Regions from separate parts of the Psychrobacter sp. AOP7-A1-24 genome, predicted to be linked through region 3. Evidence: predicted binding sites of a transcription regulator. Region 3 holds the regulator's gene; each other region holds the start of a gene.

Region 1 (4,741 bases), on a different contig from region 3:
GCATGAGCATCAGTTTTGCTAAAGACAGCACGATGAAGGTGATGACAAATAAGATTAAGCCCAAATGTAATAAAGATGCTAGATGTAACTCACTCGACGCTTCAGCAAATTCATTGGCCAAGGCCGAGGTAATCGTCACACCAGAAGTAAATAGGCTTGGACTGATATTAAACGCATTACCAATCAAGAAAGTCACTGCCATCGTCTCACCCAATGCACGACCAAGTCCCAAAATCACACCGCCAACAACACCAGCTTTGGTATAAGGCAGGATAATTTTGAACATAACTTCCCAAGTCGTCGCGCCCATACCATATGCTGACTCTTTAAGTAAATCTGGTACAACAGAGAAAACATCACGCATAGTGGCAGCGATGAACGGTATGATCATAATGGCAAGCACTAGGGACGCAGTAAACATACCCAATCCCATAGGCGCACCTGCAAAAAGCTTACCGACAATAGGTAAAGGGCCGATATGCTCAATGAACCACGGCTGAATGTGATCACCAAAGAATGGCGCAAATACAAACAATCCCCACATACCATAGATGATAGATGGGATACCAGCCAATAACTCAATGGCGATACCAAGTGGTTTTTTGAGGAACTTAGGACACATCTCGGTTAAAAATATGGCAATACCGAAACTGACTGGAACAGCAATAACGATGGCGATAAATGAAGTGATTAAGGTACCGTAAATAGGCGCTAATGCACCGTATTCATTGGCAACTGTATCCCAATTATTACTGGTATAAAATCCCAAACCAAACTCTTGAATACTTGGCCATGCTCCAATAATCAGAGACACCAAAATGCCCCCTAGAGATAGGAGGACGAGTATGGCAAACGCTTTGGTAGAATTCACAAATAAAGCGTCGTAACGTTTTTGTTTAGCCAGTTGGGACCTTAAGTCTGTCATAAGTGTCTCAGCATTGAATGGGATGAATCGAAATATTAAAAAGATGTATCTCAGGTTTTAACACAACAAACTTAAACGGTATGAGTAAATATCTTTATCGAGATGTATTCAACAAATTTGCTGTGTTAAAACCTCTCAAACAACTACCGGAGAATAGTTATTCGAGAGGGTAACTTGTCGGATGCTAAATAGTATTTAGCAGAAACAAATTACTGAGCTGGCTTGTAGACAGGTTGTCCATCACTACCTTGGACTTCATTCCACTTCTCTTTGAACAAGGCTACTGCCGTGTCAGAAAATGGTACGTAGTCTAATGCCATAGCATCATCATCACCTTGGCTATAAGCCCAGTCAAAGAAGTTCAACACGCCAGCGACTTGCTGAGGATTTTCTGGTTGCTTATGTACCAAGATAAAGGTCGCAGCAGCGATTGGCCATGCTTGGTCAGTCTCAGAGTTGGTGATGACCTTATAGAAGCCTTCTTGTTGTGACCAATCAATATCACCTGCCGCAGCAAATGTCTCAGCAGATGGCTGTACGATGTTGCCAGCTGCATTCTCTAGCGCAGTATGTGACATTTTGTTTTGCTTAGCGTAAGCATACTCAACATAGCCGATAGAGTTTTTCATGCGGTTTACGTAGCTTGAAACGCCTTCATTACCTTTACCACCTGCACCAGTAGCAGAGGTCGGCCATTTGACGGTTTTATCAACGCCAACGGTGTCTTTCCAGTCTGGTGAAACCTTGGCAAGATAATCAGTGAAGTTGAAAGTCGTGCCTGAACCATCTGAGCGGAATACCGTTGTGATTGCTGCGTCTGGCAAGGTCAAGTCTGGGTTCATGGCTTGAATGGCAGGGTCATTCCAGTTACTTATTTTACCCAAATAGATATCGGCCAACGTTGTACCGTCCAGCTTTAGTGCACCTGGCTCAACGCCATCAATATTGACGATTGGTACCACGCCACCGATGACTGTTGGGAACTGAATCAAACCTGCTTCGTCTAACTCTTCAGGCGTCATCGGTGCATCAGAAGCACCGAAATCTACTGTTTTTGATTGAATTTGTTTGATACCGCCAGATGAACCAATCGATTGATAGTTAACTTGGCCGCCAGTCGCAGCATTGTAGTCATACGACCATTTCGCGTAGATAGGCTGCGGGAACGACGCACCTGCACCTGTAATGTTCATAGCGATGTTTTCAGCAGATTTAAAATCTGACGTAGCAGAAGATGCTGTTTGAGAGGTTGTTTCAGCTGCTGTCACAGCGCTACTGCTAGTGTCAGCAGTTGGCTCTGTCGTATCTGTTGCCTGATTACACGCCGTAAGCATTAATGTACAACTAACGGCCACTGCTAATAACGAATAACGCATGTAAGACTCCTGAAGTTTAACAACGGTATAAAAAAGCATTGCTTGTGATATGCGTGTTATCTTGCCAAATCTTTATGACACTTTAATGACAACTCCTAGAATCCTTCATTCGTTTTACATAATATTTGAACAATTTGTCTACAGCCTAATAGTACTGAGCATCATCACCTATTAACATCAGAAAATTATTCACGAAAATATTGATCCGCGTGTGTGACATAGGATATTCACATCCAAATACTATTAGCCGTTGGTACAGAATTTTGTTAGTATAAAAACTGATTTACAACACTGACAGACTCGGGGTGCGGTGTATTTTCGGCTCACTTTATTAAACTTGCTTTATTAAAGTAGCTGCCTTGATACATTCGCTGAGAGATCACCCGCCGAACCTGATGCGGTTAGTACCGACGCAGGGAAGTCTTAAGCACTTTGTTATTTATGACAAAGGGCGCGTAGAAATACATTTTTATCGTCACTACTGTCTTAATATGCGTGATGCATAATCAGACAAGAAGAGAGGATATCAAGCTGCGTCCAATATTTGATGACCACCATGCGCGACGATAATTTTTGGTCGAAGTTGTGTGTTCATGATATAAACTTGTCTAGATAATGGATGCCTACCCCCGCAGATACTGGCGGTGTTGATTTTATTCAAAAACCAACACGCTAGGACAGCATATGACTATTGTAGACACCACCTCAATTGCACCGAAAGCCCAAACGCATAATCCAGCCGACAACACAACGCTTGCTTCAAACGCTGCTGACACAAACAACGTCAAAGCAGATAAAAAAGCAGATGCGCTAAAAACCCCTGCCCACCGTGCCGCAAGTGACGCACGATTTGAAGAAGATGCGCGCGACTTGCACCGTATTTTACCTGCCTCAAGAAAAGTCTATATCGAAGGCTCAAGACCTGACATCCAAGTACCGATGCGTGAAATTAGCTTGGCTGATACGCCTGTTGGCGGTGCTGGAGATAAAGACGGTGAGCATAATCCGCCATTTTATGTGTATGACACCTCAGGTGTATATACCGATCCTAATGTCGAAATTGACTTGACTAAAGGTCTACCAAAACTACGTGAAAGCTGGATAAATGAACGCGGTGATACCGAGCAATTAAGCGGACTGTCTAGCTCTTACGGACAAGCTCGTGCCCGTGACATTACCACCGCCAACCTTAGATTCGCTCATATCGACAAACCAAGCCGTGCCAAAAATGTCGATGGAAAAGCTGGCAACGTCACACAAATGTACTACGCGCGTCGGGGCATTATCACCCCCGAGATGGAATATATCGCTATCCGTGAAACGCAAAAGCAGCATGAACTGACCGATATGCGTCAACACGATGGCGAAAGCTTCGGCGCCAATACGCCTCAAATCATTACTCCTGAATTCGTTCGTGATGAAGTGGCGGCTGGACGCGCGATTATCCCAAACAACATCAACCACCCTGAATCTGAGCCGATGATCATCGGGCGCAATTTCTTGGTGAAGATCAACGCCAATATTGGTAACTCAGCGTTGGGTTCGTCTATCGATGAAGAAGTGTCCAAAATGACGTGGGCCACGCGTTGGGGTGCGGATACCATTATGGATTTATCGACAGGTAATCACATTCATGAAACCCGTGAATGGCTAATCCGTAACTCACCTGTGCCGATTGGTACGGTACCTATTTATCAGGCTCTAGAAAAAGTCGATGGCGTTGCTGAAGATCTAACGTGGGAGATATTCCGTGATACGTTAATCGAGCAAGCAGAACAAGGCGTAGATTACTTTACTATTCATGCTGGCGTACTATTACGCTATGTACCACTGACCGCAAAACGTCTGACAGGTATCGTTTCTCGCGGTGGCTCTATCATGGCGCAATGGTGTCTAGCCCATCATAAAGAAAGCTTTTTATACACGCATTTCGAAGACATCTGCGAGATTATGAAACAGTACGATGTGGCCTTTAGCTTGGGTGACGGCTTGCGTCCTGGTTGTTTACAAGATGCCAATGATGAAGCACAGTTCGGTGAGCTACGTACGCTTGGTGAATTAACCAAAGTGGCATGGGAGCACGATGTACAGGTAATGATAGAAGGCCCTGGACACGTCGCGATGAACCGCATCAAAGAAAACATGGACTTACAACTTGAGCTGTGTGCTGATGCGCCTTTCTATACTCTAGGGCCATTAACGACAGACATCGCCCCAGGCTATGACCATATCACGAGCGCTATTGGTGCAGCGATGATTGGTTGGTTTGGTACAGCGATGCTGTGCTATGTCACACCAAAAGAACACTTGGGTCTACCGAATAAAAAAGACGTCAAAGATGGCATCATCACCTATAAGATTGCTGCGCACGCTGCTGATCTTGCCAAAGGTCATCCAGGAGCACAGGCTCGTGACAACGCCCTATCTAAAGCACGTTTTG
Region 2 (4,741 bases), on a different contig from region 3:
TGCCTCATTGATAGACTTATAAGCATCTGGAAGCTCGACGTATTTACCAACCATCGCAACAGTGACTGTGCCTTCTGGATTCAGCTGAGCTTCAACCACTTTGTCCCAATCGCTCAAATCAGCTTCAGGCACATCAAGACCGAAACGCTCACAGATCAGATCATCAAGATCTTGCTCGTGTAATGTGCGCGGTATCTGATAGATACTTTGCGCATCTTCACACATAATAACCGCACGCTCTTCAACGTTGGTAAATAGCGCAATTTTGCGACGATTGTCTTGTGAAATATGATGGTCAGAGCGGCAGATTAGGATATCAGGCTGTAGGCCAATAGATCGCAACTCTTTTACTGAGTGCTGCGTTGGCTTAGTTTTGGTTTCACCTGCACTAGCAATATATGGTACCAATGTTAGATGCATTAACATGGCTCTATTACGGCCAAGTTCTACTTGCATCTGACGCACGGCTTCCATAAAAGGAAGTGATTCGATATCACCAACCGTACCGCCAATTTCGATAATAGCGATATCATATCCTTCGCCACTGGCAAGGATTTTGTTTTTAATTTCATCAGTAATATGTGGAATAACCTGTACGGTACCGCCTAGATACTCACCACGGCGCTCTTTATTCAAAACGTTCTGATAAATACGGCCACTGGTAAAGTTATTACTTTTACTCATTTTTGAGTGACGTAAAAAACGCTCGTAATAACCTAAATCCAAATCGGTCTCGGCGCCATCTTCGGTGACGAATACTTCACCATGCTGAAACGGGCTCATTGTACCTGGATCGACGTTGATATACGGATCCATTTTGGTCATCGTGACGGTTACGCCACGTGCTTCTAAGACCGCTGCAAGAGAAGCTGCGGTGATACCTTTTCCTAGTGAGGACACTACCCCACCGGTCACGAATATAAACTTGGTCATAGTACTCTGTCGGTAATTGGTAAAGAAGGATTTTACTAAAAATACGCCATAAAATATAGGGCAAAAACGCAAACTGTCTGAAACTCTTGTGTTTTTACACTAGTAGCAAACATTTTTCTATTATTAAAACATTACACAATAAAAAACTCACCCTAAAGGATGAGTCTTGATAAATAACTTATAAAACAATCTGATTTAGAATTTGTATTCTAAACCGCCACCGATAGCGAACACATCAGCATCACCGCGAGCATCAACTTCAGATATAGTATTATCGTCATAGTTTCTAACCACTAGCAGACCATTCTCCAAATCTGCTGAGTTTTTACCGATGTAAGCATGTGCAATCATATTGTCTTTGAACTCATATTTACCGCCCAATACGATTTGGTCTGAATCATTGCCACCTAGGCCTGCTAAATTTTCAGTTTTATCATACTGTAGATAAACAGAAGCTGGACGTGCGAAATTGGTCAGACCCATTTCAGCGCTGACGACCAAACCTTTCTCTTCATCGTTTGAATCATCAAAATCTACTTGTTGGTATAACGCACCTAGCGTCACTGGATAAGCCATGTATTTACCTAAATCAACACTAGCACTACCGCGTAGAATTTCGCCACCATCTGAGATAGACATATCTTTGTCATACCCAATACCAGCGGTAAAACCTGTACCTGGATCGAACATTAACGAAGCGCCGAAGCCACTATCGCGATCATCGCTATCAGAGACAAACGATTCGTCAGCACCATACTGTAATGCAAGCTCTACTGGCAAGTCGTTGTATTTAGGCGCAATCCATACGATTGAGTTATTGATACGTTCGCCATCAGTCAAGGTAAGAGCTTCAGTTAGTGTATTGCTATCACCTAAAGAACTTGCGCCAATGTTATCCCAATAGCCTTCATTTACAGTCACGTTATTAATGTAATCAGAAACTGAGTAGTTACGACCGAATCGAAATTGACCAAATTTTTCGTTGTTTAAACCTAGATAAGTGTCACGACTTTTAAAACCAATATTGTCTGAACCACTGTCATCGATTTTGATACCGTACTCTAATTGATAGATGACTTCTGTATTAGCAGTTATTGCTTCAGATCCTTTGAACCCTAAACGTGAAGAGTGTGAGCTAACTTGTACAGAGTCGTTGTCTTCATTGACATAGATAGCATCATTTGGCAAATCCATCGACTGGCGATCAAGTTCAGCATTGACATAGTTAGCAGTCACAAATGCCTTACCGTAGACAGTTGGGGCTGCTTGAACAGTAGAAACTGATAGCGTTGCAATTGCTGAAGCTAAAAGTAATTTTTTCAAAGGATATCTCCACTTTACGATTTGAGTGATAAATGGTCTAAGATCGTTAGATATATAATAGTTTTAGGTTGTATACCTTTGAAACCATAATATATAGCGAGCCATAAGAACTGCTTAGACATAACTTTATCAAGCAAATATTACAGTAAGATGAAAAAACCAAAGTTTACATAGTGGTTATGATTTTTTATGACATAAAAAAACTCACCCCGAAGGATGAGTTTTTTATAATCTAATTAAGTGTGATATTAGAATAAGTATTCTAGACCGCCACCAACTGCGAAGATATCAAGATCAGTATTGCTAGCTCCGTCTTCGGCAGAGTTGTTACCGATATAAGCATGAGCAATCATGTTGTCTTTAAAGTTGTATTTACCACCTACAACTACTTGGTCTGACTCACGGTCGTCAACACCAGCTAGGTTTCTAGTACCGTTATACTGTACATATACAGACGCTGGACGAGCAAAGCTGTTTAGACCCATTTCAGCACTTACAATCAAACCTTTTTCTTTTTCAGAGCCAGCGAAATCGTAATCAGCTACTTGATACATAGCACCTAGCATAACTGGTGCAGCCATGTATTTACCTAAATCAACAGTTGCACTACCACGTAAGATATCACCGCCAGTAGTACGTTCACCAATTACAATAGTCTCTGTCGGATCTTCCGGATTTGCACCTAAAATATCTTGAGTAGTACTTAGACTCATATCTTTTTCATAAGCAATACCAGCAGTAATACCAGTACCTTGGTCAAACATCAATGAAGCGCCAAAACCATTGTCACGGTCATCGTTATCAGAAACAAATGACTCATCGGCACCATACTGTAGAGCAAGTTCTAGAGGCAAGTTGTTATATTTTGGCGCAATCCATACGATAGAGTTATTAACACGACCGCCATCAGCCATAGTTACAGCGTCAAGTGCGTCGCCGTCCATATCAAGGTTGCTAGCGCCTAGGTTATCCCAGTAACCTTCAGCCACAATCACATTGTTGATGTAGTCAGTTACTGAGTAGTTACGACCAAAACGGAACTGACCATAGTCTTTGTTGTCTAGACCAAGGTAAGTATCACGGCTTTTGAAACCAATATTGTCGTCAGTACCATCGATACCAATACCATACTCTAACTGATAGATGACATCAGTGTTAGCAGTCATTGCTTCAGAACCTTTGAAACCAAGGCGTGAAATGTTTGAGTTGATTTGTACTGAATCGCTATCTACGTCATACAAATCATCACTACCATCACGGTCAGCATTGATGTAGTCAGCAGTAACGAATGCTTTACCATATACAGTTGGGGCTGCATTGGCTGCAGATACAGATAGGGCTGCGATTGCTGTAGCTAAAAGTAGTTTTTTCATGGGGTATCTCCACTTTACAATTGTAGTAATGAGCAAGCTATTATTAGCTGGCGCCCATAATGGTATCGTCACAAATCCTCAAAGATATAATGTGTAACTGGCTACCGAGATTAGTCAGAAACAAGTGTGGCGAATTGCTATTACAGTAAGGTAAAAAACCATGACACACATGACTGGGATTAAACAACGCAACTGCCATGTAACGTTTGGTCTTTATTGCTCCGTGCGTAACATCCGTTACCAAACTCATACTTCGAGTACAAGCATATCAACTTTGACATAATTTGCAACATATTTTTTTGCTTTTTCGATACATCCATTATCGAATAACAAATAACGTCTTATATTTGAGCAATCGCTAAAAAACTTCTATTTACTCAATTAGATACGAATACCACTGGTTAATACCAATACTAATAGTCTTAAATTATTGTAATGGATATCAGTCAGTCGACCAAAATAAAGCGCTATTTATTGATCAATAAATAGCGCTTTCAACAGCCTCATGACTTATTTCTGACACATTTCACAGTTACAAACAAGCAAGAATAATTATTATACTTGCTCGTTTAGTATGCCCTAATACAGAACTTATTTACTCTATAAAACTAAGCGTTTGCTTTTAGATCCAAACGTGCTTGATGCAATAATGGTTCAGTATAACCACTAGGCTGCTCACGCCCTTTAAAGACTAAATCACAGGCGGCTTTGAATGCATAAGAGCCATCAAAATCATCTGCCATCGATTGATAGTCAGCATCGCTTGCATTTTGCTCATCGACGACCTTGGCCATACGTTTCATCGTATCCATCACTTGCTGTTCACTGACTACGCCATGATGCAACCAGTTGGCAATATGTTGGCTTGAGATACGCAAAGTAGCACGATCTTCCATGAGACCTACATCGTTGATATCTGGGACCTTGGAGCAACCTACGCCTTGATTTACCCAGCGCACAACATAACCCAAAATACCTTGAGCATTGTTCTCAAGCTCTTGTTGCTTCTCTTCGTCAGTCCAGTCGGTATTTTTTGCCAATGGAATGGTCAAGATGTCGTCTAAACTCGCACGCTCGCGTGATTTTAGCGTGTCCTGTACATCAGCCACGCT
Region 3 (4,741 bases):
ACCATCTGCTAACGCTCGTAGGATATCAAGCTAACTATAATACCTTTAGCAATAAAACGTAAAATCTTCAGAATTATAAGTATTAATAACCAATAACTAGAGAAGTACAGAGAAAAATCATGCCACAAGCCAGCTCTATATCATTAACTGACCCAAAATCTACTTCACATATCGATATCGACGATGTCACTCATTTCTTATTGGAGTTAGATGCGCTCAAAAGAGTCAATCGTCGCAGCTATGTGACACAGACCACTCGTAAAGAAAACTCTGCCGAACATTCTTGGCATTTGGCGATGGCTTGTTGGTCGATTGCTGAATTATTTGCGTTGGACGTCAATCATGAAAACCTACTGAAGATGGCGCTAGTCCATGATTTAGGTGAAATTGATGCGGGCGATACTTTTTTGTATGCTGATACGCGCAAAGATGCGCATGTTGAAGAGCGTGCTGGCATTGCCAGATTACAACGTGAGCGAGGTAATGGCATTAATGATTTAAGCGAGGTGTGGGAAGCCCAAGAAACAGGAAGTAGCAAAGAGAGCCAGTTACTCAGAGTGGTCGATCGCTTATTGCCGTTTTTACTTAATCTAAATACCAACGGCACAACATGGATTGAGCTTGGCGTCACGCGCTCGCAGGTGGCGGGTGCTCATGCATTTATCAAAGATAGCTTTCCTCCTATCCATGATTGGCTCTCACGTAATATTAAATATGCAACTCAGCAGGGCTGGCTGATTGATGCGTAAATCTACATAGATAACCGGTATAAAAAAAGCCCAGTTAAGCATGATGATGTACGCTTAACTGGGTTAATATTTTGAGTGTTTTTATACAAGTATGTTATTGAGCGTTCGCCATTCCTAGCAACTGGCCCATTTGCACGATGCCGTTGGCTTGCATGTTATCTAGCCAGTCAGCCCTTGCCGTTTTTGGTAACACCACGATAGCTGTTGAGCCCAAATAGAAGCGTCCAAGCTCTTCGCCTGCCGCAAACTGCATGTCATGATCGGACTCGAATATGTCGTCAGTACGAGCAATCTTGCCAGTGGCGACAGTTTCAATACCAGCGACGATCATAGCGCCAACCATCACAACAGCTGCTTTGCCATACTTGGTATCAAACATACATACCAGACGCTCATTACGCGCAAACAAATCCGGCACATTAGCCGCCGTAGTATTGTTGACCGAAAACAGGGTGCCAGGGACATAGCGAGTCTTGGTCAATGTGCCAGTAAATGGCATATGCACACGGTGGTAATTACTAGGTGCTAAGTAGATGGTCGCAAAACTACCATCAGCGAAATAATTGCCATCTTCACTATCAGCAAGTAATTGGCCGATATCATAGTGACGACCTTTTGCTTGCAGTAGCTTGTGGTCTTCGATTTGTCCTAACTGAGAGATAATACCGTCCGCAGGACTCACGATACCGTTTGCAGTGGCGTCGATGGCTCGAGCGTCTTCTCTAAGCTCGCGGGTAAAAAAGTCATTAAAACTTTCGTAAGCGTTCAGGCTTTGGCGCTCGTACTCGTCTAAGCTGATGTTATAAGCTTTGGCAAAGCTACGAATAAAAGTGCGTTTGACATAAGGGTGGCGACTGGCGGCCAAACGTCCAGCGACTTTACTGAGCTTTTGCTGCGGCACAAGCTGTTGTAAGGTGGTAAATACATTCATAATAAGGCTACCAAAATAAGGTGTAATGTAATAAATAATAGTCAAGTTAGTGACGGTATTTTATCATGGACAGCATATTATTGTATGGCCATAATCTGTTAAGGAATCAGTAAATGAAAGCACTCATACAACGGGTGAAGTGCGCTAGTGTGGTCGTTGACCAGCAGTGTATTGGTGAGATTGAGCATGGGGTATTGTCGTATATCGGCTTGGGTCACGAAGACGACTTTACCGCTGCACAGCGTATGATCGATAAAATACTGACCTATCGTATTTTTGAAAACGATGACGATCCTGCTAAATTTGGTAAACTGGATAAAAACGTTCAGCAGGTTGGTGGTGGGCTATTATTAGTCTCGCAATTTACCTTGATGGCAAAAACAGACAAAGGTCGCCGACCAGACTTTGGTGGTGCGATGGCACCTGCTGCTGCGCAAGCGTTATTTGAACAACTGGTCGATTATGCCAAAACCAAACATTCGAACGTAGCAACGGGTCAGTTTGGTGCGGATATGCAAGTGTCGAGCGTCAATGATGGGCCGCTTAATTTTTTGTTAGAAATCTGATTTTGGAGTGTCATTAAGCTGTCATAATTAATCCGTTTAATAGATAGAGACTGGTGAGTATATATCGCCTTTTTACATGCTAGATTTTGTCCGCTAACATCGAGAATGTCCTATGTATAATGAGCAAATTTTGATTGTTGAAGATGAGCCTGCGATTCGTGAAATGGTTGTCATGACGTTAGAGATGGCTGGATTTGATAGCTTGCAAGCAGCTGACGTGTCAGAGGCGCATCAGCAAGTGGTCGATCACAGACCGTCGTTAATACTGTTAGATTGGATGTTACCGGGTGACAAGAGCGGTGTGGATTTTTGTCGCATGCTCAAAAACGATGAGCTACTCTCTGAAATACCCGTCATTATGCTAACGGCAAAAAGCGAAGAAGACAGTAAGGTACATGGTCTTGATGCAGGCGCAGATGATTATATGACCAAGCCTTTTTCGACTCGTGAACTGATTTCTAGAATCAAAGCTGTACTACGTCGTAGTAGCGCGATGAGTAGCGACAAACCTATCGAAATTGGACAGTTAAGTTTAGATACCAAAAGCCAGCGTGTGACAGCTGCGGGTAAAATCGTTGATGTTGGGCCCACAGAGTATCGCCTATTGGCATTTTTTATGAGTCACCCTGAGCGCGCCTATACACGCACGCAGCTACTCGATCAGGTGTGGGGTGGCAATGTATATATCGAAGATCGAACCATCGATGTGCATATCAAACGTCTACGTAAGTTACTGCGGCCTTATGAGTGTGATACATTGATACAGACGGTACGTGGAACAGGCTATCGATTTTCTAGCCTGATTGAGCCAAGTTAATCTTGTACAAATAATGCCGCAGCAATATTGAGGCAGCGGATAGTGGTAAGGATAAAAAATGGACAAGATAGTGCCAGCACAAAGTGAGCAATCAGCTTTACTAGAGCAAATCTCTACTCAAAGTACGGCAGAGCAACTCAAAAAAATCGGTAGTGCACTACGAGCCCTGCGCGATGCCGTGATTCTGCTCAATGATAATGACGGGCTAGAGTGGTGGAATCAAGCAGCACAAGACTTATTGCTACTGCAACCAGAGGATAAAGGTCAGAACATCTTTGACTTTATCGCCGTACCTGAGTTCCGCCAGTATTATGAAGGCACAACGATACCTAACGATGGCGTCCATATAGAGTCATGGCGAGACCCTAGCCGATACCTGAAGTGCGAACTGACGCCTTTCGGTGATGAAAAACTGCTGTTTGTATACGATGTGACCCGCCTGAGGCACTTAGAACAAATGCGTCAAGATTTTGTGGCGAATGTCTCACATGAGCTTAGAACACCATTGACTGTGATGATGGGCTATCTAGAAAATTTCTCCGATCAACCCGACATGCCGCCGCAATGGCGCCGTGGTTTTGAGCTGATGACGCAGCAAACTGCCCGTATGAACAGAATCGTAAATGACTTACTACTACTGTCTAAGATCGAAATTGAAGAATCGCACGAACTACATTACATAGATATGACTAAGCTACTGACCAATATCTACGACGATGCACAAGCGTACAACCAAGCGTATAAACACATTATTCATTTGCATATCGATACGTATGACGGGTTGTACGGGTCAGAGATGTATTTGAATAGTGCATTGTCTAACTTGGTAATCAATGCAATAAAATATACACCAAAGGGTGGCAATATCACCATCAGCTGGACGAGGGCGTCTGATGGCTGTCGTTTCGCTGTCGAAGACGATGGTATCGGTATTGCGCCAGAGCATATTGCCCGTTTGACAGAGCGTTTTTATCGTATTGACAAAGGCCGTAGCCGTGCAACAGGCGGTACAGGGTTGGGGTTAGCGATTGTAAAACACGTATTGCACCAGCACGAAGCGCAACTGCAAATCGATTCAGTAGAAGGGGAAGGGTCAACATTTAGTGTGGTATTTCCTTCAAACTATGTCAGGTCTGCTACGGCCAACTAATGTAATTTTTGGCCTATATTAAGGATAGTTTTTTGGTAGCAGTTTCTTGATTAATATAAACCTAGCACTACTTTAAATTAGGCTCAACGATATACTTTCAAATATCTATCAATCCTTTTGCAGAAGTGGATAAGGGTTCACCGCATTGCCGTTAATATAGATTCCATAATGCACGTGTGGCGGCGTTCCTTTTGCATTACCGCTATCACCCACATAACCTATCACGTCGCCTTGGTTTACCCAGTCATTGGGGGAGATGTCAGCATAGTCTTCTAGATGAGCGTAGTAATGTCCTGCACCACCCGGTCCTACCACCACGACCACACGTCCACCCAATGTATTCTCACCAACCTTGCTTACTACCCCTTGCGTAGTCGACTGCACGGGAGTATTGCGCGGTGCAAAGATATCGATACCTTCGTGGGAGCGACCTTGGCTACGTGCAGCGCCCCAAGTATCGGTCAGGTTTCGTTCTGGTAGTGGACTAGGTAAGCTATTTTCTGTCGGCAGCTCTTGTTGCAATAGACT

What was found. The regulator PhoB, encoded in region 3, activates phosphate uptake and scavenging genes when phosphate is short. The targets are predictions, from matches to a motif close to TGTCATNAANCTGTCATAA.
Region 1: pstS (phosphate ABC transporter substrate-binding protein PstS) is a predicted target of PhoB. The motif match lies at 2,374-2,392, and genes of this name have one in related genera.
Region 2: ACT3QQ_RS03175 (porin) is a predicted target of PhoB. The motif match lies at 2,394-2,412, and genes of this name have one in related genera.

The regions. Positions count from the first base shown of each region.
Region 1 covers NZ_JBQSVM010000003.1:77,818-82,558, reverse strand. Annotated here, with positions in the region: gene pstC (phosphate ABC transporter permease subunit PstC) at 1-925, opposite strand, end outside; gene pstS (phosphate ABC transporter substrate-binding protein PstS) at 1,135-2,301, opposite strand; TPP riboswitch at 2,593-2,737, shown strand; gene thiC (phosphomethylpyrimidine synthase ThiC) at 2,986-4,741, shown strand, end outside.
Region 2 covers NZ_JBQSVM010000005.1:53,658-58,398, forward strand. Annotated here, with positions in the region: gene ACT3QQ_RS03170 (CTP synthase) at 1-933, opposite strand, end outside; gene ACT3QQ_RS03175 (porin) at 1,129-2,256, opposite strand; gene ACT3QQ_RS03180 (porin) at 2,505-3,629, opposite strand; gene ACT3QQ_RS03185 (malate synthase G) at 4,238-4,741, opposite strand, start outside.
Region 3 covers NZ_JBQSVM010000021.1:6,123-10,863, reverse strand. Annotated here, with positions in the region: gene ACT3QQ_RS08660 (HD domain-containing protein) at 120-749, shown strand; gene asd (archaetidylserine decarboxylase) at 844-1,680, opposite strand; gene dtd (D-aminoacyl-tRNA deacylase) at 1,794-2,246, shown strand; gene phoB (phosphate regulon transcriptional regulator PhoB) at 2,359-3,063, shown strand; gene phoR (phosphate regulon sensor histidine kinase PhoR) at 3,122-4,213, shown strand; gene ACT3QQ_RS08635 (M23 family metallopeptidase) at 4,322-4,741, opposite strand, start outside.